4 regions of the Paenibacillus sp. J53TS2 genome follow, and region 3 is predicted to be linked to each of the others. Evidence: riboswitches for the same ligand, from Rfam matches in the RefSeq annotation. Region 3 holds a riboswitch; each other region holds the start of a gene.
The links. A riboswitch is a leader RNA that binds a small molecule or an ion and turns the genes downstream of it on or off. The one in region 3 is predicted to bind cyclic di-AMP.

Region 1 (7,480 bases), on a different contig from region 3:
TGCCGTGATCCGCAAGGATTACGAGAATCCGATTGTGGTCAATTTAGTCTCGAGCCCCCTCGATGCGGATCGAATGGATTATTTGCTGAGGGATGCGTATTTTACCGGTGTGAACTACGGTACGATTGATATGGACCGGATTCTGCGGATGCTTCGACCTTTTCAGGGGCGGGTGGTCGTAAAGGAATCAGGCATGCACGCGGTGGAAGACTATTTGATGTCCAGGTATCAGATGTATTGGCAGATTTATTTTCACCCGGTAACGCGGAGCTCGGAGATTATTCTCCGGCAAATTTTGCGCCGAGCTAAGGAATTGTACCAGAACGGGTATTCCTTTGGTTTCCTGCCGCATCCGCTTCCGGATCTATTTGAAGGTAACATCGGGGTCGCTGACTATTTGCAGTTGGACGAAGCTTTGATGCAAACGGCGTTCATGCAGTGGACGAGGGAGTCAGATGAGTTATTACGCGATTTGTGCTCCCGGTTTTTGAATCGCAAATTGTATAAATATGTAGAATTGGACACACCGGAGCTGGAAATGCTGGAGGAGATTCGGGAGTCCTTTACGCGCGTCGGACTGCATCCCGAATATGACATGGAAATTGATTTTCCGACCGATCTGCCGTATGATGTGTTCCGTCCGGATGAGGGGTTCCGTCAGAAGCAAATCTTGCTCTTGGACCGTCAGGAACGGGTACGGGAAATTTCTGAAGTGTCGGATATCGTTCGGTCGATTAGCGGATTACATCGAGGCAAAACGCATTTGTACTATCCGGATAATAAATTGTGTGCTGTAATGGATCGGTTGCCCCAGAAGGTAGCCCGCATATTCGAGCAACGGAATTAGGAGGATGACGATTCGAGATGTTATTTGATACGCATACGCATTTGGATGCTCCCCAATTTGACGAGGATCGCGAGGAAGTGATTGCACGCGCCGTGGAGCAAGGGGTCACGAGGATGATAAACATCGGATTTAACCGGGAAACCATCCCGTCGACCATGAAATTGGCGGAGTCGTATGACTTCATTTATGCGGCTGTTGGCTGGCATCCGCAGGATGCCATTACGATGCAAGAAGGGGATTTGGACTGGATCGCTGAATTATGTAAACATGACAAAGTCGTAGCGATCGGTGAAATCGGGCTGGACTATTACTGGGACACGTCCCCAAAAGAAGTGCAGCATGACGTATTCCGCAAGCAAATTGGACTAGCTCGCAGTCTGGGGATGCCGATTTCCATCCATAATCGCGATGCCCATGAGGATGTGGTCCGCATTCTCCGCGAGGAGAAAGCAAACGAGGTTGGGGGTGTCATGCACTCGTTCTCTGGTAGTTGGGAAATTGCCAAAATGTGTCTGGATTTGGGATTTCATTTGTCGTTTGGCGGACCGATTACGTTTAAAAATGCAAAACAGCCCAAAGAAGTGCTGACCAAGACGCCAATGGATCGTTTATTAATCGAAACGGATTCCCCTTATTTAACACCACACCCATATCGTGGGAAGAGAAATGAGTCTGCGCATGTCCGCCTGGTTGCGGAAATGGCTGCCGAGCTCAAAGGGGTTACTTTTGAGGAAATCGCCGAAATTACGACCCGAAATGCAATGGAACGATTTGGAATCTCGAGGATTTAAGAGTAAATCGGATGAAAAAAAGAGGATTTCGGGAAGATTAATGCTTTTTAACCGTTAAAACCGAGATCATTACATTTTTTTAACCATTTTTTTAAAAAAACGTGGTTGATTCGTCCTTTACAACATGCATCGAAACAGGATAGAATTTTTTCAGTATCGATTTAGTGCGTTCTGGATGGACAAATTGAACGATACTTGGTTCCATGAACCAGTCTCGCTGAATCTCCTTCACGGAGAACGGGGGAACCGATACAGGCAGCGGTTGGCGGCAAGCCTCTCGCGTCGGTATTTGATTTCTTTCCAGGGTCTATGGGGTGAATTCGAGGTCATTGCGCCATGAGCGAATGAACTGAGAAAGGGCGGCTCTCTTTCGCCCGAACCCGACAGCTAACCTCGTAAGCGTATAAGAGAGGTCACTCGTGCAGCTATTACACCAAGACATTCAGGAAGCCACGAAGGAGTTCCTCTAACTCTTTCTTTGGGCTTCTTTTGTTTTGAATAAAAGTAATAGGGTCATCATACTGTTGGTAAACAGGAGGTGACGTACGCAAGAAGACTGGATCAGGATGCAAAATGGCTTGGTATTTCAATAAGAGTCAAAAAGTCAGGTTTTCAGCACCGAGAAGGTTGGATGAAACTAGGGACTGAGTAGCGGAGCGTACATAGGGGTACGTGAGCAACGGAAGGCCCGGGTGAATTCAAGATTCGATGTCGAATCAACTTCTTGATTTACTTCGTGATCAAAAGATGACTTTTTTGACAACCATAGTCGTTTTGTAAAAAGTAACTGTAGTCACGTCAATCGTTATCATGCATCGACCTAGACGGCGGGACTATGAAGGAGGACGGAAGAAATGGGCATTTTCCGCAAAGAGGAGACCCATGAATCACGCTCATCCAGCATGTCTTACGCAATGCGATGGAAGCATGAGAATTTACGTCAGATTGCGCTCGTCGGCGTTCTGACCATCGCGGTATTCATCATCATCCTAATCTGGCTGTTTGGCCAGGCACATAAAGAAGTGTCCCTGATTGTGGACGGCAGCGTCCAATCGGTGGAGACGAATAAATCCAGCGTAGCCCATCTGCTGGAGGAGCAATCGATTCAACTCAGCGCGAAGGATTCCGTATCGCTTCCGCTGGACAGCTCGCTTAAGAACGGTGACCGCATTGTCATCGTACGCGCAAAGCCGGTAAACGTGAGCGTGGACGGCATGAAAAAGGTTCACTTCACAACACAAAGCAAAGTAGAAGGCGTATTGTCCGAGATCGGCGTCACATTGGACCAAGATGACAAGGTCTCACCGACACTGGACAGTAAAGTTACTGCGAACCTGGACGTCAAGATTGTTCGGGTGAGTAAGCAAACGGTGCAGACGAAGGAGACCGTGCCTTTTAGCGTGGTCAAAACGTCGGACGCCAATCTGCTGAAAGGCACGACGAAGGTCGTTCAGCAAGGCAATGCCGGATTGGTCATTCACAACATTGAGAAAACTTACGAGGACGGAAAGTTCGTGACAAAGCGATGGCTCGGCAAAGAGGTCACTAAAAAGGCCCAGCCGAAGGTTGTTGCCGTCGGCACGAAGAAGCCAACCGCCGTTCTGTCGGCCAGCATTAACCGTACCGCAAATGCGGTGAACATTAGCGGGTTGACGACCAAAGGCGGCGTCTCTTTTGAATATAAAAAGATACTTAAAAACGTCACGTTGACCGCCTATTCGGCGGAAGAAGACGGGATTGGCACCCGCACGGCCTCCGGTACCCGCGTGACCGAAGGCAGAACAATCGCGGTTGATAAGGACGTCGTTCCACTCGGTTGGTGGGTATACATCGAGGGGATCGGCTTCCGTAAGGCGGAGGATACCGGCGGGGCTATTGATGGGAACAAGATGGATGTTTATTACGATACCCTGAAGGATGCGAAGAACTTCGGCCGGAAGAAGGGGCGTACCGTTTACGTCATCGGCCCGACGAAGCCGGAATTGAATTAACTCTCGACTCTCTTTGTTTTACAATGCAGAGGGAATGAGATAGTATTAGGATGATGAATAAGACAGTGGATTAGAAGAGGATGTTATCCTCTTCTTTTTGTTATTCTTGCAAGGAAGTTCAAAAAGTCGACTTTTTGAACATCATTAATAACAAAAAAGATAAGCTAGAGCACGAAGGGAAGAATAGATACCATGATCAAAGAGGTTATCGTGGTGGAGGGCCGTGATGACACCGTGGCCATCAAGCGAGCCGTGGAGGCGGATACGATTGAGACCGGCGGTTCGGCCATCGGGGAAGTGACGCTCAAGAAGATCGCTTTGGCTCAGGAGCGCCGAGGGGTAATTATTTTTACTGATCCGGACCATGCCGGGGAGCGGATTCGCAAAATCGTGGCGGCACGGGTTCCGGGCTGCAAGCATGCGTTCCTTCCCGAGGCAGAGGCCACGAAGCGGGGCGACATCGGCGTGGAGAACGCCTCGCCGGAGGCGATCCGCACGGCGCTGTCCCGAGTCCGCAGCGAAGCGCCGGGAGTAGAGGCCGCGATCGACTGGGAGGACTTGATGAGTGCGGGGTTAATCGTTCACCCGCAGGCTGCCGCGCGACGGAAAGCGCTAGGTGAGCTGCTAGGCATCGGGTATTGCAACGGGAAGCAATTGTACAAGCGGTTATCGGTGTTCCGTATCACCCGCGAGGAGTTTGCGGCCGCGCTGGCCGAGTTGGAGAGCAAAGGAGTTTAAGGAGCATGAGCATAAGGGAAGAGGTATCCACGCCGCGCCGAACGAAGGAGATCATTCAACGGCACGGTTTTTCGTTTAAAAAAAGCCTGGGACAGAATTTTCTGATCGACCAGAACATTCTCGGGAAGATCGTCGCGGCAGCCGGCCTGGACGATACCAAGGGCGCGCTGGAAATCGGACCGGGTATCGGCGCGTTAACGGAAAAACTGGCTCAGGAAGCAGGTAAGGTAACGGCGGTGGAGATCGATCAACGTCTGCTTCCGATCCTGGAAGAGGTGCTGGAGCCCTATTCGCACGTGAACGTGATCCATGGGGACGTGCTGAAGCTGGATCTTCAAGCGCTGTTCGCTGCCGAATTCGGCGGGGTGAACGGCGTCAGTGTAGTGGCTAATCTGCCGTATTACGTGACGACGCCGATTCTGATGAAGCTCCTTGAGGAGAAGCTGCCTCTAGAGCATATTGTCGTGATGATCCAGAAGGAAGTGGCTGAGCGTATGGCTGCTGCTCCTGGCGGCAAGGATTACGGCAGCCTTAGCATCGCCGTTCAGTACTATAGCGTACCGGAGCTGATCTGCACGGTGCCGCACAGCGTATTTATTCCGCAGCCGAATGTGGAGTCCGCGGTGATCCGCTTGACCGTACGGAAGACGCCGGCTGTGGCCGTTAAGGATGAGGCGTTTTTCTTCGAGGTGGTGCAGGCCTCTTTTGCCCAGAGACGGAAGACGATATCCAACAATCTCAAGAGCCGCTTCTTCCCCAAAGAGGGGCGCGAGCGACTGGAGAACCTTCTGGAGGAAGCCGGTATCCAGTCTTCCCGGCGGGCCGAGACGTTAAGCCTGGATGAGTTTGCGAAGCTGAGCGATACGCTACTGGACGCCGGGTTGAAGGAACTCCGCGTGTAACCATTCCCTCTTGTCGCCCATACGATGGGGATAGAGGTGATTGACTTGACGAATTTGGGAGACTTGGTCGTCCGCAAATCATACGGTGGAGACGTCACGTTCCGGATCGAACGGATTGTACGGAGCGAAGCTATCATCAAAGGAACGGAATTTCGGCTGCTGGCGGATGCGCCCTTGACCGATCTGGTCAGGGTAGACCCGGCTTCCCCAGGAGAAACGACGCAGCGAGCCCGAATCAAGGCCACGGAGTCGCTGAAGTGGTTGACCCAGGACCGCAAGGACTTGGTAGAACGAAACCGGACGGCGATTGGACGGGAGTTTTATGCGCAAGGGGAACCGGCCTATTTCGAGGTGCCGGGTAAGGTGCTGCATTTGGACGGCGACGAACGATATTTGCAAAAAAGCTTAAGCCTGTATGAGAAGCTGCGAGTGCCGGCTCAAGGCTATTACGTCACGGAGTCGCAAATGTCCCATGCGCTGTATCGACTGCTTCCTGCCGTCAAACCGGATATCGTTGTGCTGACCGGACATGACGGGGTTTTAAAATCGCGTCCCAACGGCGACCTTTACAATTTAACCAGCTATAAAAATTCTAAGCATTTTGTGGAGGCCATTCAAACGGCCCGGCAATATGAACGGAATTTCGATACGTTAACGATCGTGGCCGGCGCTTGCCAGTCGCATTTTGAGGCGCTGCTACAGGCGGGGGCTAATTTTGCCAGCTCGCCCGGTCGCGTGCTGATCCATGCCCTGGATCCGGTCTACATCGCAGCCAAGGCGTCGCTCACCTCCATCCGCGAGACCATCCAGATCACCGACGTGCTGAATCACACGATCAGCGGAGCGCAAGGCGTCGGTGGGATTGAGACCCGCGGCAGCTACCGTATCGGACTGCCCAAACTCAAGGATTTATCGACGCTGAAAGTTGTGCCGTCCATGTGAAAGACCAAAATAAAAATAAAGAGCATCCTTGTTATTTGTCCATGCCGGAAGGATCTGAGGCGAACGCCCCAGGACCTTCCGGTTATTTTATTAGGACTCCCATCGGGTTAAGAGAAAAAATGTCGAAAAATAATCGTTGACACATCATTTTTACTGCTGATATAATTATTTGTTTTGATTTGACAAGGTTGTGACTTTCCTGTATAATGGACAAAGAAAGAAGGTGGTCACAGGCAATGGCTAAAAATGCGCTGTCGGAAATTAAGCATAGTCTCGACGCCCACGTAGGACAGAAAATTATGCTCCGGGCAAACGGAGGTCGCCGGAAGACCGTCGAACGCACTGGAGTTTTGGAGGAGACTTATCCTTCGGTCTTCATTGTGAAGCTGGATCAAGAGCAGCAAACCTTTAAGCGTGTGTCTTACAGTTATGCCGATATACTGACCGAATCCGTTGAAGTTATGATTTGCGACGACAACGATGAGATGAGGATTTCGTATATTAAACCGTGAACATCATGAACCAAATGAATTAAGCAGCAAACGGTTATCGCCCGGTGGGTGAGGCCGTTTTTTTCTTGCCTGCATGAGGGGACTGGCTGCCTCGTGATTTGTTCGCCTTACGTGGACAGACTTTCCATCGTATGCTTGAGCCAGAGCCTGCGTATACTAATCATCGTTCCTATATCCATGACCCCAAAGGAGGAGCACTGACCATGTCGCGAAGAAGACGCAGCGTGATGTCGGAGAACTTGAAGGTCGAGTTGGCGAAGGATTTGGGATTTTATGATACCGTCCAGCAGGAAGGCTGGGGCGGCATCAAAGCCAAAGATGCGGGCAATATGGTGAAGCGGGCGATTGAGCTCGCCGAGAAGGCCGCAGCGAAACAGCAATAACCTCTGCCGCAGCGAAGCTTCCCGTCCGGGGAGCTTCGTTTTTTTCGCCGGATGAAGTAAGATAGAGGGAGAAAAATTTGTCTTTCGTACATAGACGTGGAGGCAATCATTTTTTACAATATAGGAATGTGCCAGATGACCGGATGGATGAGGATTCCACGGAATTGCTGAGGTGGGGGAGCGCCATGAAAATTTACGAAAAAGCACCGGCCAAAATTAATTTAATGCTCGATGTGTTGCATAAACGTCCGGACGGTTACCACGAGGTTGAGATGATCATGACCATGGTGGATCTAGCCGACCGTCTGGAAATGAGCGCCCTCCCGCGGGATACGATTATTATTTCGAGCCAGGCTGGATATATTCCGCTGGAC
Region 2 (7,480 bases), on a different contig from region 3:
TCAGAGGTCGTCATGACGACGATGGAGGTTATTCAGGAGATTATCCGTTCCATTCGGGAAATGATGCCGCAGATCGAAGATATCACCGGTTCTGTGGTCACCGTCAACGAGGATAAGAACCGGGTTCTTCTGACCGTGAGCTCGGCTTCTGCCGTAGCAGAACAAAACTCAGCCTCTTCAGAGGAAATCTCCGCCTCGGCCATCGAGTTGAACGGCACCACCCAGGATATTGCCCAGGCGATTAAAGAGCTTGAATCGCTTTCGATTGAAATGATTCAAGAAGTGGAGAAATTTAAATTGGTGTAAAGAAGAGACAAGTCCTACCGGGCGATCATCGATTCCTGCTCCGAATCGAGCTATAATAAGCATGAATTCACAGTTTATGCAGACAGCTTGGAGAGAGGAGCGGCGAAGAACGATGTATGGAAACGAAGGATCATCGGACAAGAAATCGTTAAAGGCGGCTTTCGACCGGACGGTCTATCAAGTGGTGGGCCACGGTAAACGAAATGTGGGGGTGCTGCAGCAGGCTTTTTCCGGGATCGATGGTGAGCTGGACAGCGACATGTACGGTATGGGACCGTCCCTGGAAGCATTCGAAGCAAAAATGGCCGGGGTGTTGGGCAAATCCTCGGCGGTGTTCTTTCCCAGCGGTACGATGGCCCAGCAAATCGCCTTGCGAATCTGGTGCGATCGCAAGGGGACGAAACGCGTAGCCTATCACCCCTTATGCCATTTGGAGATTCATGAGGAAGACGGCTTGAAAGAACTGCACGGGATCGAACCGATTCTTCTGGCGGACAAGGACCGGCTTATTGGATTGGAGGACGTACAGCAACTTGGCGAGGACGTTTCGTGCCTGTTGTTGGAACTGCCCCAGCGCGAGATCGGCGGCCAGTTGCCGCCGTTCGAGGAGCTCGTGGCGATTTCCGAGTTCTGCCGGGAGAAAGACATCAAGCTCCATCTGGACGGAGCCCGGTTGTTCGAAGTTCTTCCCTACTATCAAAAAACCGCGGCGGAAGTGTGCGTCCTGTTCGACAGCGTCTATATCTCCTTCTACAAGGGCATCGGCGGGATCGCCGGAGCGATATTGGCCGGAGAGCCGGAGTTTACAAAGGAATCTAAGGTGTGGAAGAGACGCCACGGCGGTGACCTGATCAGCTTGTATCCGTATTATCTCAGCGCAGATTACTACTATGAGCAGCGCGTTGGGAAAATGGATTTATATTATCGGCAGGCGCAAGAGCTGGCGGGGTGGTATAACCAATGCCATCAGATGAAGACGGTCCCGACCGTCCCGGTTTCGAACATGTTCCACGTCCATGCGGACGTGCCCAAGGACCGGCTGGAGCATACCCTTGTTGAAGTGTACCGGGAAACCGGCGTTGGGTTAACCGCCGTCCTCAAGGAGAAGGCGGATGGAGGCTGTTCCTTCGAGGTGAGTCTCGGAGACCGTTATGGCGAGGTGCCGAAAGACCGGCTACAGTTGACGTTTGAACTGCTCGATCAGAAGCTGAGAGGAGTATCGCTTTGAACCGAAAAGTTATTTTTCTAACGACCGACAGCTTCGGGGACGGTGATCGGGAGCTGGGGGTGCAGCTGTTGGAAACGTTCCTAACATTGTTGAAGCAGCGGGAACAGGAGCAGCTTCCGGCGGCGGTATTTTGCGTAAATCGGGGTGTTCTTGCCCTAACGGAGCAGTCGTTTGCTTCGTTGCACCTGAAGGAGCTGGCGAATCGCGGTGTGCCGGTATTGGCTTGCGGGACCTGCGTTAACTATTACGGCATCCAGGATCAACTCGCAGCTGGCGAGGTGTCCAGTATGGGGCGTTTTATGGAACTGGCTGCGCAATATGAGGTCTTGACGCTGGCTTGATCTCAGCTGAAATCATCAAAGAAACACCGTAAGAAATACGGCATTTGCCGTTTTCTTACGGTGTTTTTTGTTGATCCGGGCTTTGAATTTCCTGTAAGTATTCGTCAAGCCGGTTAAACCGCTCTTCCCACAAGTTTCGGAACGAGGCGATCCACTCGTCCAACTCCTGCAGGGGTTCCGGCCGAAGCCGGTAAATCCGGCGATTCGCAACAGGTTGAACCTCGACGATGCGGGCTTCATTCAGCACCTTGAGATGCTTCGATACCTGCGGCTGCCGGACTTGGAGCCGATCCGCGATTTCTCCTACGGTTAGGGGGCCGTATCGCAGCAGTTCAACCATTTCCAGTCGATGGGGTTCGGCAAGCGCGCTCAAAGTTGCAGTGTTCATCGGTCTCACTTCCTTGTTTCGAGTATAACTTATTTAGCCGCAAATATTCCAGTAGGGGAATATGAATAATTCACGTCACTATCGGCCATCGTCTTATTTCCTCGTAATTTCAAGTCCGTACGAAATAATTAGCGCAGAAGAGCGATGTATACGCTTACCTCGACAATGCGGATCGCATTTCGTTGCCAATCCGCCTTAAACTCATCTTTACACTTTTTAGGGCGGGGAGTATGATTCATCAGTGGTAATTTTTATATGGCAAATACCTGATCGCTGAATTCTTTATTCAGTAAGAAACGGGGGAACCAACCGAAACGGGGCCTTGAGGCTTCGTTTCTGGGGTGAATCGCTTGTTTTGGCCATCCTGGCTATGAGCGTAGGGCTGCTTTCGTGCCCGAATCCGTCAGCTAACTCCGTAAGCGTCCGAAAGAGGGAATTGTCGCGGATATTCGCTTGAGTTTCAAAAAAGCGGCCGCGGGAAGGTCCAACTTTCCTGCGGCCTTTTTGTGTTGTTCTCTGCGGGAATGGGGAGCCTATAGAACCACGAATGGATAGAGACATAGGGCTATTTAGGGGAAGAAGAGAGGAAATCACCATGGTGAACAAAATTAAGCGAGTACTGATCGGCAGACCGATGAAAAGTGCAGAAATTGAAGGGGAGAAACTGAGCAAGCTCAAGGCGTTGGCGGTACTGTCCTCGGACGCGTTATCGTCTGTGGCTTACGGGACGGAACAGATTCTGATCGTCTTGATGGCGGCGGGATTTTCGGCCGTTTGGTATTCCATCCCGATCTCGTTTGCGGTTCTTGGGCTTTTACTTATTCTGATTTTGTCGTATCGGCAAACGATTTTTTCATACCCCGCCGGGGGCGGGGCTTATATCGTGGCGATGGATAACCTTGGGCGATCGACAGGTTTGCTGGCCGGCGGCTCGCTCCTGGTCGATTATGTTCTGACGGTGGCGGTCAGCTCGTCGGCGGGAACGGATGCCATTACATCCGCCTTCCCGGCGCTGCATGATCAACGGGTGTTGATTGCGCTGCTAATGATCACCTTATTAACGCTAATGAATCTTCGAGGGGTAACGGAGTCGGCATCCGTATTGGCTGTTCCGGTATATCTGTTTGTCGCGTCCATCTTTGTTCTGATCCTGTCGGGGTTGTTTAAATATTTGACTGGTGGAATTCACGCGAGCGTGCCCGAGATGGGGACGGCGGTTTCCGATATTAGTCTGTTCCTGCTGCTCAAGGCGTTCAGTTCCGGCTGTTCGGCCTTAACCGGGGTTGAGGCGGTTTCCAACGCCATCCCGAACTTCAAGCAGCCGGCCGAACGTAATGCTGCAGCTACGCTGGTGATGATGGGTGTCATTCTCTGCACCATGTTTATCGGAATCAGTGCGCTGGCCTATTGGTACGGTATCGCTCCTGATCCGAAAGCAACCGTTGTCTCGCAGATAGCCGAGTCGACCTTCGGCCGGGGCGCTTTATACTACGTCATCCAGGCGATTACGGCGCTGATCCTGTTCCTGGCCGCCAATACGGCCTACTCAGCCTTTCCATTGCTGGCGTTTATGCTGGCCAAAGACAAGTACATGCCGCATGCGTTTATGGTGCGCGGGGACCGGCTCGGTTTTTCGAACGGGATTATTTTCCTTGGCGTGGCTTCGGCGTTGCTGGTTCTCGGGTTCCATGGCAACACGGAGAGCTTGATTCCGTTATACGCGGTTGGCGTATTTATTCCGTTCACCTTGTCACAGCTCGGGATGATGATTCGATGGCTGAAGCTGAAGCCGCAAGGATGGGTGTTCCGGTTTGTCATCAACACGATTGGGATGCTGACAACACTGGGGATTACGCTGATCTTCATCATCACTAAATTTTCGCATATATGGGTCGTATTTATCTTCTTACCGCTGGTGATGTTTATCTTTTACCAAATTCATCGTCATTATTTAAATATTGCCGACCAGCTTCGAATCCAGATGGATACGGAAAAACCCTGCATCAAAGGCAGCACCATCGTCGTGCCGGTTGCGGGCGTCACTCGCGTCGTGATGAACTCGTTGAGCTACGCCAAATCGCTGACAAACAACGTTGTTGCCGTGTATGTCGGGTTTGATGACGAAGAAATAGACCGCATGGAGAAGAAGTGGGAGGAATGGAACCCCGGGGTTCGGTTAATCACGCTCCGTTCCAGCTTCCGCAGCATCATCCGGCCCATCATGAAGTTCATCGATACGGTGGAATGGAAAACTGCAGAAACCGACCATATTACCGTCCTGATTCCGCAGTTTATTACCCGGCACTGGTGGCAGAATATTTTGCATAACCAATCGAGCCTTTTGCTTCGGGCCTATTTATTCAATAAAAAGGACATTGTCATTGCAACCGTTCCTTACCATCTGCAAAAATAATTCGTTTCGGCGGCTTGACGCATACTAACCTAAACGTTACCTAAGGAGGTTTCAAGGTGCTGCGGACAAAAATCATTTGCACGTTAGGCCCCGCCTGCGACTCAGTTTCCGTGCTGAAGGAAATGATTCAGGGCGGGATGACGGTCGGCCGACTGAATATGGCCCACGGGGAGCTGGAGGAGCATGTGGCCCGCATTCAACGGGTGCGGCAAGCCGCGCAAGAACTGCATAACTTTGTACCGATTATGATGGATATCAAGGGACCAGAGGTGCGCATCGGGAAATTGCGGGAACCATTCTGCGAGCTGATTGCCGGAGAAGAGATGGTGCTTACAACAGAGCCGCTAGCCGGAGACGCCGCGAAAATCTCGGTCAACTATCCCGAATTGCCCCAGGTTGTGCAAGCAAATGATCGGATCCTGATCGATGACGGGTTGATCGAGCTGCGCGTCATATCGGCCGAGGGGGCGGAAGTCCGTTGTCGCATCGTCAGCGGCGGGAAGCTCAAGCCGAACAAGGGCGTCAATCTGCCTGGGATCAAAACTACGCTGCCTGGCGTGACGGAGCGGGACATTCGGCATATTCATTTTGGCCTGGAGAACGGGGTCGAGATGATCGCCGTATCGTTTGTTCGCAAAGGCGACGATATCCGTGAGATTCGTCGGATTTTGCAGGAGAACAATGGAGGACATGTCCAAATCATCTCCAAAATCGAAAATGAGGAAGGCGTGCAAGATCTGGAGGATATCATCGAGGCTTCGGATGGAATCATGGTGGCGCGCGGCGATCTTGGGGTAGAAATTCCGGTTGAGGAAGTGCCGATGCTGCAGAAAGAAATGATCGATAAGTGTAATCTGGCAGGCAAACCGGTTATCGTCGCCACCCATATGCTGGAGTCGATGCAGGTGAATCCAAGGCCGACGCGCGCGGAAGTCAGTGATGTTTACAACGCCGTGATGCAGGGAGCCGACGTCGTCATGTTGTCTGGCGAGTCTGCCGCAGGGAAATATCCGGTAGAAGCGGTGCGAACCATGGCTGCCGTCGCGCGCAAGGCCGAATCGATGATCGACTATCGGGAAGCATTCAATCGGAGAAGAAAGCTGCACAGCACCAATATCGCGGAGGTGATCAGCCAAGGCGCGGTTAGCGCCTCGCTGGAGCTGAGCGCTAAAGTGATCATCACGTCCACCGAAAGCGGCTTTACTGCCAGGATGGTCTCGAAATATCGACCCGAGGCGCCGATTCTGGCGATTGCCCATCACCCGCATGTCTTGACCAAGTTGATTCTGTTGTCCGGGGTGTACCCTTATTTAGGGGGGCCGGTAACGACAACGGATGAGATGTTAACCTCAGCGATCGACAGCGCCCGCCGAGCGGGTTATGTCCAGGACGGCGACACCGTGGTCTTCTCGGCAGGATTACCGTTAGGCCAGGCGGGAACAACGAATCTGATCCAAATTCAACAGGTATAACAAAAATCCCCCGGACCGCCTTGGCGGCTCGGGGGACTTTCTTTGTTAGTGGACTTGATCCAGGAGCTCATAGGCTTCCTGTTTGGATTTTACTTGCAGCAATTGCTCGCGGAACCCGTCGTCCATTAGCTTGCGGGACAGCATTTGCAGAATCTTTAGGTGCTCATTGCCTTTGTTCTCGGCGGGGACGGCGATCATGAAAATCAGCTTCGCGGGCGAACCGTCCGCGCTGCTCCAATCAACGCCTTCCGGCTTTATCCCGAATACGACCCGGGGTTTTCGCACCGCTGCCGATTTCCCGTGCGGCACCGCGACGTTCATTCCGATTCCGGTGGAACTCTCCTCCTCGCGCTTCAGGATGGCCTGTTTAAACTCAGCCGGGGAGGTCAGTACGCCTTCAACGTTCAGCATGGCGATCATCTCGTCGATGACCCCGTCCCGCGTTGAAGCCGACAGGGAAGGCTCAATTAAATCCAAGCTGATGATATCGGTTAGTTTACTCACCGGGCGATGGACTTCGGAAACCGGCGTGCTCACCGGGCGGACGGCTTCCGGACGCGGTGTTTCTATAGCCGGAGCAGCCTCCTCCACAGCGCTTGCTCCAACCAATTGAGGTTCAACCTGGTCTTTCTTCAGCAGCTTGATCATCAAGGCGGTGACAATGGAGCCAACGATGACGGCTACGAAGAACATGAGGATATTATCGACAGCCCCAAGCACGGCAACGATCGGTCCGCCATGGGCGACACGGTCGCCGACGCCGCCCAGCATGGCGATCACGGAACCGGCCATCGAGCCGACCATGATGCTGGGAATGACGCGCAGCGGATCTTGCGAAGCGAACGGAATCGCCCCTTCGGTAATCCCAAACAGGCCCATCGTAAAGGCGGCCTTCCCCGATTCCCGTTCTGCATCATGGAACTTGCGCTTGAATAAGAACGTGGCCAGACCCAGTCCGATCGGCGGAATACAGATCGCGACGGCGATCGGACCCATGATTTGATAATTGCCCTCCGCGATCATCGCGGAGCCGAACATGAACGCAACCTTGTTGACCGGGCCACCCATGTCGAAGGAGATCATAGCGCCGAGGATCAATGCCAGCAGAATCGAGCTGGCTCCTTGCATGCTGGCAAGCCAGCTCGTCAGCGATTCGAATACCTGAGCGATCGGACCACCGAGCAAGTAAATGAAAGCCAAACCGACGATTAACGAAGAGAGGACCGGGATGATGATAATCGGCATGATCGGATTGATGGCCTTCGGCACCTTCCACTTCTTGATCCATAGCGCGACGTAACCGGCCAGGAAACCGGCGATGATCCCGCCGAT
Region 3 (7,480 bases):
TAGGTCCAGATCCGTCCGCCTTCGCCGCGCGCCGATTCTGACATCAGCCGTAGCTTGTCATCGCCCGGAATGGCCGTCGGGTGAATTTGGATGAACTCGCCGTTCGCATACGTCACGCCTTGCTGATACACCGCACTGGCCGCCGTCCCTGTGTTAATGACCGAGTTCGTCGTTTTGCCGAAAATAATCCCTGGCCCCCCCGACGCCAAAATCACGGCATCCGAAGGGAACGTCGTGATTTCCATCGAGCGCAGGTTCTGTGCCGTAATCCCGCGGCAGACGCCTTCTTCGTCCAGCACAACGGAGAGGAACTCCCAGTTTTCGTATTTGGTAACCAGCCCGGCTGCTTCATGGCGGCGTACCTGCTCATCCAATGCATACAGCAGCTGTTGTCCGGTCGTCGCTCCGGCAAACGCCGTACGATGGTGCTTCGTCCCGCCAAACCGGCGGAAATCAAGCAAGCCCTCCGGCGTGCGGTTGAACATCACGCCCATCCGGTCCATCAGGTGAATAATGCCGGGCGCTGCCTCACACATCGCCTTAACGGGCGGCTGGTTAGCCAGGAAGTCCCCGCCGTATACCGTGTCGTCAAAATGCTCCCAGGGCGAGTCGCCTTCCCCTTTCGTATTGACGGCTCCGTTAATGCCGCCTTGCGCGCACACCGAGTGGGAACGTTTCACCGGCACGAGCGAAAAGAGCTGCACCGGCACGCCCGCTTCGGCCGATTTGATCGTAGCCATCAGGCCGGCCAGGCCGCCGCCAACGACGATTAAGCTTTGTTTAGCCATTCTATTTCAACTCCTAAAAGTTTTGTGAGCATTACTTCAACGAGTAGCTACGAACAAAACTTGCTTCGTAAGCATCCGCTTCGTTTTGTGAGCGTTACATCAACGAGTTCGACCTTCAGATATCAACCTAAGCCAGCCAAGCCTTCGCCGTCTCAAGCAATGCCGTACCTTCCGCCTGGAACTCGGCCCCGCGGAAAGCGAACAGCGACCAGACGAACATAACCGCGACGATAACGAACAAGCCCATGCAAATATTAGAGGATACGCGCTGTGCTCGTGGACCCACCGTCACACCCCAGCTGACGAGGAACGACCATAAGCCATTCGTCAAGTGGAATGCCGCAGACACAACCCCGATCACATACAGCGTGAAGAAAATCGGATTGTTGACGATATCATGCATCACACCGCCCAATTCTTCATGCGTGACATTGCCCAGAGCCACCTGAACACGCGTTTCCACTACATGCCAAATGACGAAGACAAACGCGATGACACCGGTAATCCGCTGCAGCAAATAACGCAGGTTGCGTTCGGTCGGGAACCGTCCGTTGTTTGGCTTCGCCTGAAATGCGATATACAGTCCATAGACTCCGTGATACAGGAGCGGCAGCCATATCCCGAAGATCTCCAAGACGAGTACGAGCGGGAGGCTGTTTAAGAATGCCACGGCCTCCTTGAATCCTTCGCTCCCGCCTTCGACCGCCGAAAAGTTGGTGATCATGTGCTCCAGCAGGAAGAATCCCAGCGGAATGACGCCCAGCAGTGAGTGCAGTTTTCTGGAATAAAACCCTTTCATAAGTGCGTGTACCCCTTTCTCATTCCATCATCCGTTTCAACTTACACTTCTTCATTCAAGAATCGACCTTACGGGGCGCAGATATTGTATATGATAATTACCACACCGCGGTCGGTAAAACCCCTTTGTACCAAAAGTAACATGTGAACAACTTGTGTCACTTTTCATGTTACTCCTTTTTATCTTATAATGGAATTGCAATATATTTATTAATCATTATAACGAATTCACATATGCGTGCCTGTCGAATCATGTCATTCGCCCAGAAAAAGGAGGTCACCCCCATGCTGGAAGAACTGCTGGTGTTCACCACCGTTGTAGAGCAATCCAGTTTGAACAAAGCATCCAAGCTGCTGAACCTGTCCCAGCCGGCCCTCTCACGGAAAATTGCCAAATTGGAAGAAGAGTGGGGGGTCTCCCTGTTTCATCGCAAAGGAAAGAGGCTCGAGCTCACCCGGGTTGGCCAGGAGGCTTACCAATACGCGCTGGAGCAGCGCCAACGCCATCAGAATTTCCTGCAGTCGGTATCCCGCTTCAAAGCGGCCGAGCGCCGTATCGTGACATTGGGCGCCAGTTTGACGACGATCCAAACCACGCTCCCGCCCCTCGTGACCGCGCTGATGGAGAAGTTTCCGGACATCGAGTTGAAGCTCGTCACCGGCAAAACTCACGAAATCGTCTCTTACGTCCGCGACAAAAAGGTAGATATCGGCGTCGTCGCCTCTATGGTGAACGAGACCGGCCTGAAATGCCTGCCTTTATTTAAGGACCACCTCGAGCTGGTCGTGCCCAAGGGGCATGCGCTGGCCGCTGCCGGGCAGAAACGCCGCCTCGTGATGGACGATTTGAACGGTCGGCCGATGATCGTCTTTTCCAAAGGGACTTGGTACCGCAGGCTGATCGACGACTTGTTTGGCCGCTACAGCATCCTGCCCGACATCCGTATGGAGATCGATTCATTTGAAGCGATCGTGCGCCTTCTGCCGATTTGCAAAGCGGCTGCCCTGCTGCCTAAATCGTACCTGCGCATGCCACTGCTGCGGGATAACGGCTTGCTCACCGTGCCGATTCCCGAGCTGGCTCAGACACGCCGCGAAACCTGCCTTGTCTACGGCGACAAATCGGAGCTGACGAGCGAAACGAAGGAATGGATCTCGCAAATCCGCGAAACCCTCGTCAAGGAACTGCCGCTTTAACAAAAAAAGCTGCCGCTCCTCCAGGTAAGACCCGGAACAGCAACAGCTTGTCTGCTAAATAAAATATCGAAGATAGATATAAACGCTGGAGATCAGGATGGTGACAACCATCAATGGAAGCCCATATTTCAAATATTGGACAAAGCGGATAGGTTCCCCCTCCTTCGCGGACATCCCGGCTGCAATCAAATTAGCGCTGGCGCCGATCAGGGTCCCGTTACCGCCCAAGCAAGCTCCCAGGGCCAAGCTCCACCAAAGCGGCTCCAGATTGCTGATCCCCAAGCTTCCCATATCCTGAATCATCGGAATCATCGTCGCGACCAGCGGGATATTGTCGATAAAGGCCGATGCAATAGCGCTCAACCACAGGATCAGCATCGAGGTGGACAACGGGTTGCCTCCGGTCAAATGCATCACCCATTCAGCCACCAGCGTGATAATCCCCGTGTCAACCAAACCGCCAACCAAGACGAACAGACCGACAAAGAAAAAGATGGTTGGCCATTCCACGGAACGGAAGGCTCTTTCCATCACGTGTTCGCCGGTCATAAGCAACAGTAGCGATGCACCAGCCAGTGCGATAGTTGCGGTTTCTAGGTGAGTGTATTGATGCAGAAAGAATCCGAGCAAAGTCAGCCCCAGGGCAATCAGGCACTTGACTAGCAGCTTTTTCTCCGTGATCAACCCCTCCAGGCTGATCTCCATCATACGGTGACGATTGGCCGAGGCTTCCTTCAGTTGCTTGCGGAAAATTAGGATCACGAGCGGCAAAATGACCGCCAGAATCATTAAGGCGACCGGCGCCAAATTTTCCAAGAAAGCAACGAAAGTCAGCTCCTTCACGGCGCTGCCGATCATAATGTTGGGAGGATCCCCGATCAATGTAGCGGTGCCGCCGATATTCGTCGCGATAATCATAGAGAAAAGGTAAGGGAAGGAATGTACCCTCAACCGACGAGTGATGCTAAATGCCACGGGGACCATCAGGATAATGGTTGTCACGTTATCTAAAAAAGCCGATCCCACTGCAGTGATGAGCGCAAGAAGCCACAAAATGGTGATAGGATTCCCTTTGGCCAATTTGGCGGTCCAGATCCCAATATAGGAGAACAATCCCGTCTCGGCCGTTGTATTGACGATAATCATCATTCCGATCAACAGCCCCAGTGTGTTGAAGTCGATATGATGTACCGCGCTCTCTTGATCAAGAATGCCCAGCATGATCATCAGAGCCGCGCCAGACATCGCCAGCAAGGTTCGATGAACCTTCTCCGAAATAATGAGTGCGTAGGTTAGTAAAAAAATGCCTAATGCCCAAATCGCCTGTTGTTCCATGTTCTTCTCCCGTCCAATGCCAAACTTCTCTTTATTGGTTTAGTATGGTCTCGAACTGCTCGATATTCTTCTTCGCTCCGATAATTACCATGATATCGCCTTCCGTCAGCTGATCCATGGCAGTTGGTGCCACAAGGATACTGCCATCGCGGTGGATCGCCACGATACTGCAGCCGAAGCGTGCCCGCGGGTTGATGTCGCCTAGGCTTTTTTGGTTCAGACAAGCAGGGACGTTCATCTCTACGATGCTGTATTCTTTCGACAGTTCGATATAGTCCAGCAGATTGGGTGTGACCAGTTGATGAGCGACACGAATCCCCATATCCCTTTCGGGGAAAATGATCCGGTCCACGCCCAGCTTTTCAAGGGCACGGCCGTGCAACACGGAAATCGCCTTGGCAACAACGGTATGAATGCCCAGATCCTTTAGGAGGATAGCCGCCAGGATGCTGGTTTGAATATCATTGCCGATTGCGACGATGCCGCAATCGAAATTACGTACCCCCAGCGACTTCAATACCTCCTCATCCGTCGCATCCGCTACAACGGCATGCGTCAGGTGCTCACTCATTTCGTTGACCAGCTCTTCATTCCGATCAATACCCAGAACCTCGTACCCTTGGTCCATGAGCTCCAGCGCCAGACTGGAACCAAAGCGTCCCAACCCGATCACTACAAACTGCTGTGTCTTCATCGTCGTTTAATACCCCTTATCCAATAATAATTTTACCCTCTGGGTGGCGATATAAGTCTTTACCCTTTTTCGGTCCCAACGCATAGGCCAATGTCAGCATGCCCAGTCGCCCTGCAAACATCGTAAAAGAAATGATCACTTTCCCGACAAGCGTTAATTTGCCCGTTAACCCCATGGAAAGTCCTACGGTTCCGAAAGCAGAAGTCGATTCAAACAATATCGTTAAGAAACTGGCATCTTCCGTCGTGGATAACACCATCGCTACCGCGATCACAAGGAATAGAGCCAGCATCGCGATCGTGACCGCTTTAAAGATTCGCTCCTGAGCCAACCGATAACGGAACAGATCCAGGTCAGTCCGGCCGCGAATCATGGAGATGACCGCGCCAACCAAGATCGTAAACGTCGTCGTTTTAATACCGCCCCCTGTAGAGCTTGGCGATGCTCCGATAAACATCAGAATAATCATAAAGAATTGGCTCGCTTGCCGCATTGCACCGATGTCCAGCGTGTTCGCCCCCGCCGTTCTTGGGGTAACAGATTGAAAGAAAGAACTCCAAATCTTAGCTCCCCAATCCAACGACGCCAACGTCTTGGAATTGGTGAACTCGAAAATGAAGATGACCAACGTACCGATAAGGATTAAAGCGGTTGTTGTAGACAATACCACTTTCGAATGAAGAGATAGCTTTCGGTGTTTCCGGTAATCAATCAAATCGGAAAGAACAATAAAACCTAGCCCCCCGGAGATGATGAGTACCATAGACACTAAATTCATGACGGGATCCCCAACATACTGCGTTAGGCTGCGGAATTCCCCGAACAAATCGAATCCGGCATTGTTGAACAAGGATACGGCGTGAAAAAGACCAAAATAGGCAGCTTTTCCGAACGGCATATCCACAGCTAACCGCAGAGAGAAGATGACTGCAGCAATGCTTTCAATGATCACCGAGTACATAAGGACCTTACGAATCAACCGGACGATGCCCTCCATGGTGTTTTGGTTCATGGCCTCCTGCAGAATGAGGCGGTCTTTCAGCGAGATTTTCCGCTTAAACACAAGCGAAAACAACGTGGCCATCGTCATGAAGCCCAAGCCCCCCACCTGGATAAGCAACATAATGACGATCTGCCCAAAGGTGGAAAAGTAAGTCCCTGTATCAACCACGACCAGCCCCGTCACGCATGTGGCAGAGGTAGCCGTGAATACCGCGTCTACAATAGACAGCGATTCTCCACTTTTACTGGAGATCGGCAACATAAGCAGCAACGCACCCAGCAAAATGATGAGCGCAAACCCGATGACCAAGATTTGCGGGGGAGAAAGGCTTATTTTCTTAAAATGCAACTTGTTCACCTCATCGTTGTTATGAAAAAAGCACAAAAGAAAAAAGCACTGGAAATCCAATGCCTTTCGGTGTTTGGTTCCTGCTGCACAGGCCTACGAGGTTAGCTGACGGATTCGGGCATGCACAGTTGCCCTATTCGCTGACACTTCCGCCGCTTCCTAGCCGGCTGCGCGAAGTTCTGCGAAATTCACCCCAAAAGATACGGTTCCCCCGTTTTCATTACGAAATTCGGCCGAGTTTCTTTTCAATTGTTTTCATTCATTTTTTCGTCAAATGGATTATATCCCTTATTTCCTTCCGCTACAAAGCTCTATTTTCATGAAAAAGAACAAAAAAGGGCGAAATGAAGGGGTAGAGGGATAAACTTCGCCTCGTATCTGAGCGATGCGAAGGCTTGCCGGAGTTATTGCCGTTTCTCGTCAATTTTGCCTCGCGTCTGGCGCAGGGGGGGCAGCTGTGTTATCTTTACTTTGACGTACTTGGGGGGAAATCATACCTCATCTATATAAAGAGTACGTGTTCAAAAAGTGAATTTTACCAAATAAAAAAGGAGTTTTGCGAGTGAGTTCCTCTTTGAAACCAACTGGCCGCAGGATGAAAACGAAGAATCTGTGGTTGCTGGCCGCTCTCGGATTCATTGTGTTTATCGCCGTTCAGTTGTTCCCAAGCACCGACTCGGAATCGCTGCAGCTGCAGCAAGCGGATGAGGTCATCAGTAAAACGAAAGCAGCGGCCAGCGCAGCTGAGTTCGCCGGGTCTGTCTTAAACCTGAATCTGTCTGAACCTATGAAGGATAAAGCCTTAATTACATACGAAACACGTTCCGATTTGTTTGGTTATTTGACCAAATCCGATCTTCTGGCCCCTTACTTAAAAACATATGAAAAGAAGTTTCCTTATGACGTGTTCCGCGTCCGTTATAACGATCCCACCGAAGCGCTAAGCGCTGTGACCGTCGATGTCCACATGACGACCGGCCAAGTCGTCGGCTTTGAGGAGATCGCTTCCTCCAGCAACGCCAACAAGCAGTTGATGCTTGATTTGGGCTCGGAAACCACCGATTCCATGAAGGCTTGGGAAGGCGATTTGACGTTAGCGGAGAAAGAACAGTTGGCGTTGCCTTTCCTGAACGCCTTTGGCTATAAAGCCAGCGATCTGGAGCTAGCCTCTGGCGAAGGGGATATCGGCCTTCAATATCTGATCAAAGGCTTCGCGTTAGGCGATTCGCAAGCGCAAATCAAGCTGAGTTACGAATACGGCGCCGTGTCCTCGATGGAGAGCTATTTTACCGTGCCGCAGGCGCACACGGACTACGT
Region 4 (7,480 bases), on a different contig from region 3:
CGGACCGAAAACGCTTTAAGAACAATTGCAGCCGTTCAGTTTGTGGATATTCAAAAATAGCCTCTGGCAGTCCTTCCTCGACAATGTTCCCGTCCGCGCAGAAAAGCACGCGATCCGCGATTTCTTTCGCAAAATCCATCTCATGAGTGATGAGCATCATCGCCATCTCCCCTTCTTCGGCAATTTCCCGGATAACCTCTAACACTTCGCCGACCAGCTCGGGATCCAGTGCCGAGGTCACCTCATCAAACACCATCACTTTGGGACGCATGACGAGAGCTCGGGCAATTGCCACACGTTGTTTTTGTCCGCCCGACAATTGAGCCGGATAATCCGCCAGTTTTTCATCCAAACCTACCTTGCGGAGCATCTCAATAGCGCGTTCTTCGGCTTCTTCCTTTGACAGCTTCAGCACTCTCCTTGGAGCTTCAGTCACGTTCTGCAGTACCGTCCGGTGTGGAAAAAGATTAAAGTGTTGAAATACCATACCTACATTTCCACGCATCTCATGTAAATGCTTCTCATTTGCCCGTACGAAACGACCTTTCTTGGACATATGCCATAAATGGACGCCATCTATTTCAATCGTACCGGTCGTCGGCTCCTCTAAAGTCATCAGCATACGTCCCATCGTTGTTTTGCCGGAACCGCTTGGACCGATGACGGCCACCTTTTCGCCTGCCTCGATATTCAAATCGATACCTGTAAGCACCTGACGGTCACCGTAGGTTTTCGTAACGCCGGTATATTTCACCATCGGTAAAGTCATGATGATTCCTCCCCCTTACTTCCCCCTTTGGAGATTCATGCGCAATTCCAATCGCCGGATCAACAGCGAGGATGGATAGCTGATAGCCAGGAACAATACGCCGACCAGCGTGTACGGTTCAAATACCCGGAAGGATTCCGAAACGATATTTTTAGCGGTCAGTAACAATTCAACCATCGTGATTGCGGACAAGATTGGGGTTTCCTTAAACATCACAATCAAATAATTACCGAGGACCGGAATGATCGGTGGGATCGCTTGCGGAAGAATGACCGAACGCCAGGTATCCGCCTTGGAATAGTTCAGTGCGACAGCCGCTTCCCATTGCCCCCTGGGGACGGCATCAATTCCGGATCGATAAACCTCGGATAAATACGTGCTGTAGTGCAACCCCAATCCCAAGATACCGGCATAGAAAGCCGGTAAAGAAATACTAGCTAGGATCGGCAAACTGTAGTAAAGAAAGAATACCTGCACCAGCAGTGGCGTATTTCGAATAAAGCCGTTGAATCCCTTAGCCGCTAACCGTAGCCAGGCATATCTTGAGCGTATAGCGAAGGCTAGCAATAACCCCCCGATTACCGCGGTCAAAAAGCCCAAAAGTGTTGCTACGACGGTCATTCTCAATGCAACCAAAAGTTCTGGAAGGATTTCGAAGGCATAATTCCAATCCCACATCCGTCACATCCTCCCTTCGGACCATTTGCGTTCCCACACCTTAATGCCGAAGGAGACCATCGAAGCAATCGCCAAATACATGAGCAATAGCAGGAGCAATATCTCCGAAGTCCAGGAAATGTAGTTATTCCGGAGAACCATGGCCTGGTAAGTGAGATCCGCCATGGTAATGAAGTAAACCAGAGAAGTCGATTTAATCAGTTCAACAAGCAAATTACCAAAGGGAGGGAGCATTCTTAAAGCCGCTTGAGGCAAAATAATATGACTCATTCTTTGCCATGGCGTCATGTTTAAAGCAATGGTTGCTTCCCATTGTCCCTTGGGTATCGCCAAGACAGCGCTGCGTACAACCTCGGAGCCGTAAGCTCCAAAATTCAATCCTACCGCTAGCACGGCCGCAAGCAACTTCGGGAGTTCCAGACCAGCGAAAGGCAATGCAAAATATAACCAGAAGAGTTGAACAAGCAGAGACGTTCCTCGAAAAACCTCCACGTAAACCGAGGATATCCAGCGAATGAGGCGCCATCGAGATAAGCACATTAGACCGGAGACGAAGGCGGCAAGGACCGCCAGTATCGTCGCCAGCAAGGCGACAGTGACAGTGATTTTTGCCCCCTCAAGCAAAGTGGGGATAAAATCGATCCAAGATTCCGGCATACTATACTCCGCAAAGCTCGGCTGCCGTCATATCCCCGGGCATTTCCTGCTCCGTAAATCCGAATTGCTGTAAAATCTCCAACAGTTCGCCCGACTCCTTCATTTTGGCTAATTCAGCATTATAGGCGTCTTGAAACTCTTTGTCCGCGAGACGGAACGCTGTAGCGCCGTATCCCCGCACGCTTTGGCCGTCAATAACCGGTTGTGAAAAATCGGCAACCCTTTCGATTTTGTCATCTCCAGCCGATTCAAGCATGGCTTGCAGCGAAGGCCCCGTCATCGTAATCGCCTCTACGCGTCCAGATTGAAGGGCGCTGATTGCGGATGCCTGGTCCGGAACTTGAATAATCCGATCATCCGGCACGCCTGAGTTTTGCAGATAGCCGATTTCCACCGCGCCTGTCATAACAGCAACACGAGCCTTCTCATGACTCGCAATGTCCTCATAGCTGCCTAGGTTAAGAGGATTCCCTTGTTTTACGGCAATCGCTTCGCCGATGCTATACTCCGGGTTAGCAAATAACACGGCCTCGCACCGTTCCGGATTGACAAACATTCCGGCGGTGATTAGATCAAATCGGTTGGCCTGTAAACCGGCGATCAAGGAGCCGAATTCGGTTAACTCGCCCTTCATCTCGTTAATTCCCAGCCGTTTGAGGATCACCCGGGCAATTTCTACCGCTTCACCGGTAAGCTCCCCGTTGGCATCTTTGTAGGCATAGGGCTTCTCATTCGCGAAACCAACCGTGATAGAGCCTTTTCGGATCGCTTCAGCCAACGTTCCTTTAGTCCCGGTATCGCCGTTCGCACCACTCTTCCCGGAATTTGCGGTAGTTCCCGAATTACAAGCGGCTAGCGAAACCGCCATAAGCAATGATATAAGCAACCATGACACTTTTCTCAACCCTACTCACAGCCTTTCATTCTTATTTTTTTCATAGGTTTAGTAGGTTTAAAATCAAGATTTATTCCACATGCGAAGCCCCCTCCTTCTTTTTTTCAAACTGGAGCTCAAAAAAAGAGACCCCTCGCTTGGGAGAAAGCATAGCTCCGCCAGCAGGGGTCCGCACAAAAAAATAGAAAACGGCCCTTAAAAAGGGCCATGGAAGTTTTCGTGAAGTTACTTGAAACTAGACCCATCCACTGCTGACGAGGTTAGCTGACGGACTCGGGTAAGATGGTACCCTACAATCGTTAAAGAATGATTCGCCCCAAAAAAACTGGTTCCCCCGCTTTCCAGTCATGAACTGGAAACTAAGCGTGTGTTTATCGTAAAGGCTATTTCCAGCAATGTCAACCCATTATCTGTAATTTTTACATTTTAAATTTCAGATGATCATTATTGTGGGGGAATAACGAAATGAACGAGCCAAAAACTTGCATCTTGCAAACATTTGATGCTATAAATGAAGCAAGAGGTGAGTTCACAAATGGAGAATCCACGTGAGTTGTTCCAAATCATGACCCGTCGTTTCGGGCTACTAAACCGGAATTGCTGCACCGTAGGCGGCTGCGACATCTCCTTGGTTCAAAGTCATATCTTATATGAGATCGACCATCGCCATAAGCCGTCCATGCAACAGATCGCCGACGCACTCGGTACGGATATTACGACGTTTAGCCGTCAGATCCAATCTCTAACGAAGCTGAACCTGGTAGAGAAAACGACCGACCCCGACGATCGCCGAGTCCAAACCTTATCACTGACTACCGAAGGCAAGTTCATCGCTACGACCATAGATACGCAGATGAATGAATATCTGGATGAGGTCTTTTCCTATATGAGCGAGTTTGAAAAAGAATCCGTCCTCCGTTCCGTTAAGCTATTTAACGATGCCATGGCCAAGTCCAGTAAGTGCTGCGCTCCGGTCACCGGTTGCTAATGTACCAACAAACAAAAGCCGGCTTGCGATTCACACCTTACCGTGAATTCGCCGCCGGCTTTTCGCCATTCGTCAAATATTCATGAATTCAATTGGTTCTCCGCTTCCGCCAATGCCGCCTGATCTTCGGCCAAATCCTCTTTAGCTCGCTCCATCGGCTCGGGATTCATTCGGCCATCAGCTTGGGCGATGGCGTTCTCCGCTTTTTCGATAGCGTTGCGGGCGCCCTCCACCGTTTCTTCACTAGGATGCGATTGAGCCTGGGTTACCGCACGATGCGCTTTTTTGACCGACTGCTGCGCGAGTGAGATGGGGTTTTGCGATTGCATGCTGGAAAACGGGTTTTCCATGTTCAGCCTCCTCTAGCGATAATGCTCTTAGGATGCGAAGAAAAGGCTGAAATCATGCACGACGCTAAGCCATATCATCTTTGCCGAAAAGCCTGTTCCTCCCTCTCACGTAGCTCCACACGGCGGATTTTCCCTGTGTTGGTTTTCGGCAAATCATCGATAAATTCAATTTGACGCGGATATTTGTAGGGCGCGGTCCATGTTTTAACATGGGCTTGCAGTTCTTTTACCAATTCAGCGCTGCCCCGGACACCTTCCTTCAGCACTACAAAGGCTTTGACGATATGACCGCGCAGTTCGTCCGGACTCGATACCGCCGCACATTCCTTCACGGCCGCGTGCTTCATCAACGCCTCTTCCACTTCGAACGGGCCGATCGTATAACCGGAGCTAATAATAATGTCATCCCCGCGTCCCTCGTACCAGAAATACCCTTCCTCGTCTTTTTGTGCCCGATCCCCAGTCACAAAATAAGAGCCGCGAACATTCAGCTCCCTCCGTTCGGGATCCAAATAATACGCTTTGAACAAGGCGGGCATGTCGACATGAACCGCAATATTCCCTACGACTCCGGTTGGCAGAAGCAAACCTTCCTCGTCAACGATTTCCACTACGCCCGGTGAAATGGCTTTGCCCATCGAGCCGAGCCGTATCGGGGTGTCATTCAGGTTTCCGATCAAAAGAGTACTTTCCGTTTGACCATAACCGTCACGGATCGTGATATCAAACACATTTTTGAACTTGCGGATCACTTCCTGGTTTAACGGTTCCCCAGCTGAAACGGCGCTGCGTAGACCGGACAAATCGTAATGCTCGAGTCCATCGGTCTTTGACATGATCCTATACTCCGTTGGTGTACAGCATAATACCCGGATGCCGTATTGTTGAATGAGCTTCAAATACCGCCCCGCTTGGAAAGAACCATGATACACGAATCCCGTCACACCGTTCCCCAGAACCGACAGAAACGGGCTCCAAATCCACTTTTGCCAGCCCGGTGCCGCCGTTGCCCATACGGTATCGTCGTCCCGGATATCCAGCCAGGATCTCGTAATACGTAAATGCGCATACCCCCACCCATGACTGTGCATGACGCCTTTCGGATTTCCTGTCGTTCCGGAAGTATAGGCCAACACAGCCATATCATCGCGATGCGTCTTGACGGCTTCAAAAGTATCCGGCTGCCCATCCATCAGGGCTTCGATCGGGGTCCAGCCGTTCGAGTGCGTGTCCTTCTGTGCGTCGGAACCTACTAATAAGCGGAAGGCGAGCGACGGCAAGTCATCGCCAATCTTATCGACCTCCGCCGTCACGCCATGCCATACGACTACTGCACGCGCCTCAGAATGACGCAGACGGTAAGCCAGGTCCTTCGCCCGCAGCATTTCCGAAGATGGAATGATCGTCACTCCCAACTTCAAGCAAGCCAGGTAGATCGCATAGGCCATAATATGTCGGGGCATCATTACCAACACGCGGTCACCTGGCTGCAATCCCAATTCACTTAATCCGCCGGCTAAACGGTTGGCCATAGCCACCAACTTTCCATACGTAATTTCCTCGTACTCCCCTTGTTCACTGAGCCATTTTAGTGCGATTTTTTCAGGATCATGACGTTCCATTTCCGCGGTAACATTGTAGTATTCGGGAGCGATCCACTGTTCATATGGTTTCAAATTACCAATCCCCTTCAAAACTCACCGTATCGAGTTCTATTTATATGAGAAACTCATCTATGGAACTCATTATACCACGTAATAGTACCAGGTTCTAAAATCAGCCTTATCCAAGTGTGCCAATAAATTGACAATCCTCATCATGGGCAAAAAAAAGCCCGTGTAGACACGGGTTATACCTTATTGGCTATTGGTTTTGTTCGCGGCTTCATTGATTCGTTTCCGTTTAAGCGTCCCTGCTCGTCGCAGCTCGCGTTCCAGTATGGCCTGGCGGTACAGCTCCAACAGCTGGCGGCTGGGTTCATCCCAGCCCAACTGGCTAGCCTCCGCCCGGGCCGCGGCACCCATCCGGCGCAGCCGCTCGCCGTCTTGCAGCGGCTGCGCCGCCCTTACGAGCCCGTCCGCTGCGCCGGGCTCGTACAGGAAGCCGGTCGTCCCTTCGGCGACCTGCTCCCGGGTGGGCGCGCTGGCGGCGGCGATCACGGGCAAGCCCGAGGCCATCGCCTCCAGCAGCACCAGCCCCAGCGTTTCCGTGGCCGACGGAAACGCAAACACATCGCTCGAGGCATACGCCTCCGCGAGCTCTGTCCCGTGCAGGAAGCCGGTAAACACGGTGCCCGTACCGGCAAAATAACCTTCCAGCTCAGGGCGATGCGGGCCGTCTCCAACGACGGCTAGCCGGAATCCGCTGGAAGCGGTCAGGAGATCGCGCAGCCGCTCGATCTCCTTCTCCGCCGCCAGGCGGCCGACGTACAGCAGGAGCCGTTTCTCCGGCTCCCCGCCGGACAGCCGCAGGCGCATGGTTTTGCTGCGTCGATGCGGGCCGAACAGCTCCGGATCGACGCCCCGCTTCCATAGCCTCACGTTCCGAAACCGCCGCGCTTCAAGCTCCCCCCGCACGGCCTCCGACGTGCAGAGGTTCAGGTCTGCGCGGTTATGCAGCAGACGCAGATAGCCCCATAACGCCGGCTTCAGCCAAGGCAACTTATAGAAATCGGCGTATTGCGGAACGTGGGTATGATAGGAAGCAACAAGGGGATAGCGGCGTCCGAACCAGACGCCGGCGGCGCCTAACATCGCCGGATTCACCACATGAACCACATCCGGCGAGAACGCGCGCAACAGCTTGCCCACCTTGCGCCCAGGCAGCGAAAGGGGAAGATTGGGGTAAAGGAAGAAGCGAAACGACGGGATGCCGTAAATTTGTGCCCCCGCAAAAGCCCCGACACCTTGGTCGGGTGCGATAACGATCACTTCATGGCCCTGCCGTGTTAGCCAACGAATGCAGTGCGTTAACCGAGTAACGACCCCGTTCGTCGACGGAAAAAACGTCTCCGTCACCATCGCGATCTTCATAGACGGCTCGCCTCCTTGTTATCCCCACTTTACGCTGGGGAGCACATTATCCTTCACAACGCGGTCTTGATATCGCACGGCCGTACGAAAAATATCCAGCAGCACCTCGTC

Region 1: linked by a shared signal. The riboswitch ahead of KJS42_RS21770 (resuscitation-promoting factor) and the one ahead of KJS42_RS14720 (TrkH family potassium uptake protein) in region 3 are both predicted to bind cyclic di-AMP.
Region 2: linked by a shared signal. The riboswitch ahead of KJS42_RS13525 (APC family permease) and the one ahead of KJS42_RS14720 (TrkH family potassium uptake protein) in region 3 are both predicted to bind cyclic di-AMP.
Region 4: linked by a shared signal. The riboswitch ahead of ehuB (ectoine/hydroxyectoine ABC transporter substrate-binding protein EhuB) and the one ahead of KJS42_RS14720 (TrkH family potassium uptake protein) in region 3 are both predicted to bind cyclic di-AMP.

The regions. Positions count from the first base shown of each region.
Region 1 is NZ_BOSK01000016.1:13,047-20,526, forward strand. It holds gene KJS42_RS21760 (HD domain-containing protein) at 1-847, shown strand, start outside; gene KJS42_RS21765 (TatD family hydrolase) at 865-1,638, shown strand; cyclic di-AMP (ydaO/yuaA leader) riboswitch at 1,844-2,055, shown strand; gene KJS42_RS21770 (resuscitation-promoting factor) at 2,493-3,629, shown strand; gene rnmV (ribonuclease M5) at 3,822-4,367, shown strand; gene rsmA (16S rRNA (adenine(1518)-N(6)/adenine(1519)-N(6))-dimethyltransferase RsmA) at 4,373-5,269, shown strand; gene yabG (sporulation peptidase YabG) at 5,294-6,211, shown strand; gene veg (biofilm formation stimulator Veg) at 6,448-6,723, shown strand; gene KJS42_RS21795 (small, acid-soluble spore protein, alpha/beta type) at 6,927-7,106, shown strand; gene ispE (4-(cytidine 5'-diphospho)-2-C-methyl-D-erythritol kinase) at 7,292-7,480, shown strand, end outside.
Region 2 is NZ_BOSK01000005.1:252,613-260,092, forward strand. It holds gene KJS42_RS13505 (methyl-accepting chemotaxis protein) at 1-306, shown strand, start outside; gene KJS42_RS13510 (threonine aldolase family protein) at 419-1,534, shown strand; gene KJS42_RS13515 (DsrE family protein) at 1,531-1,875, shown strand; gene KJS42_RS13520 (ArsR/SmtB family transcription factor) at 1,931-2,263, opposite strand; cyclic di-AMP (ydaO/yuaA leader) riboswitch at 2,525-2,700, shown strand; gene KJS42_RS13525 (APC family permease) at 2,859-4,676, shown strand; gene pyk (pyruvate kinase) at 4,733-6,148, shown strand; gene KJS42_RS13535 (PTS fructose transporter subunit IIABC) at 6,194-7,480, opposite strand, start outside.
Region 3 is NZ_BOSK01000006.1:127,781-135,260, reverse strand. It holds gene sdhA (succinate dehydrogenase flavoprotein subunit) at 1-788, opposite strand, end outside; gene KJS42_RS14740 (succinate dehydrogenase cytochrome b558 subunit) at 916-1,587, opposite strand; gene KJS42_RS14735 (LysR family transcriptional regulator) at 1,872-2,783, shown strand; gene KJS42_RS14730 (ArsB/NhaD family transporter) at 2,838-4,118, opposite strand; gene KJS42_RS14725 (potassium channel family protein) at 4,150-4,812, opposite strand; gene KJS42_RS14720 (TrkH family potassium uptake protein) at 4,829-6,172, opposite strand; cyclic di-AMP (ydaO/yuaA leader) riboswitch at 6,239-6,408, opposite strand; gene KJS42_RS14715 (CPBP family intramembrane glutamic endopeptidase) at 6,759-7,480, shown strand, end outside.
Region 4 is NZ_BOSK01000001.1:4,306-11,785, forward strand. It holds gene ehuA (ectoine/hydroxyectoine ABC transporter ATP-binding protein EhuA) at 1-769, opposite strand, end outside; gene ehuD (ectoine/hydroxyectoine ABC transporter permease subunit EhuD) at 785-1,447, opposite strand; gene ehuC (ectoine/hydroxyectoine ABC transporter permease subunit EhuC) at 1,451-2,104, opposite strand; gene ehuB (ectoine/hydroxyectoine ABC transporter substrate-binding protein EhuB) at 2,106-2,972, opposite strand; cyclic di-AMP (ydaO/yuaA leader) riboswitch at 3,234-3,375, opposite strand; gene KJS42_RS00050 (MarR family winged helix-turn-helix transcriptional regulator) at 3,535-3,987, shown strand; gene KJS42_RS00055 (hypothetical protein) at 4,068-4,337, opposite strand; gene KJS42_RS00060 (acetate--CoA ligase) at 4,412-5,959, opposite strand; gene KJS42_RS00065 (glycosyltransferase family 4 protein) at 6,194-7,369, opposite strand; gene KJS42_RS00070 (NAD-dependent epimerase/dehydratase family protein) at 7,388-7,480, opposite strand, start outside.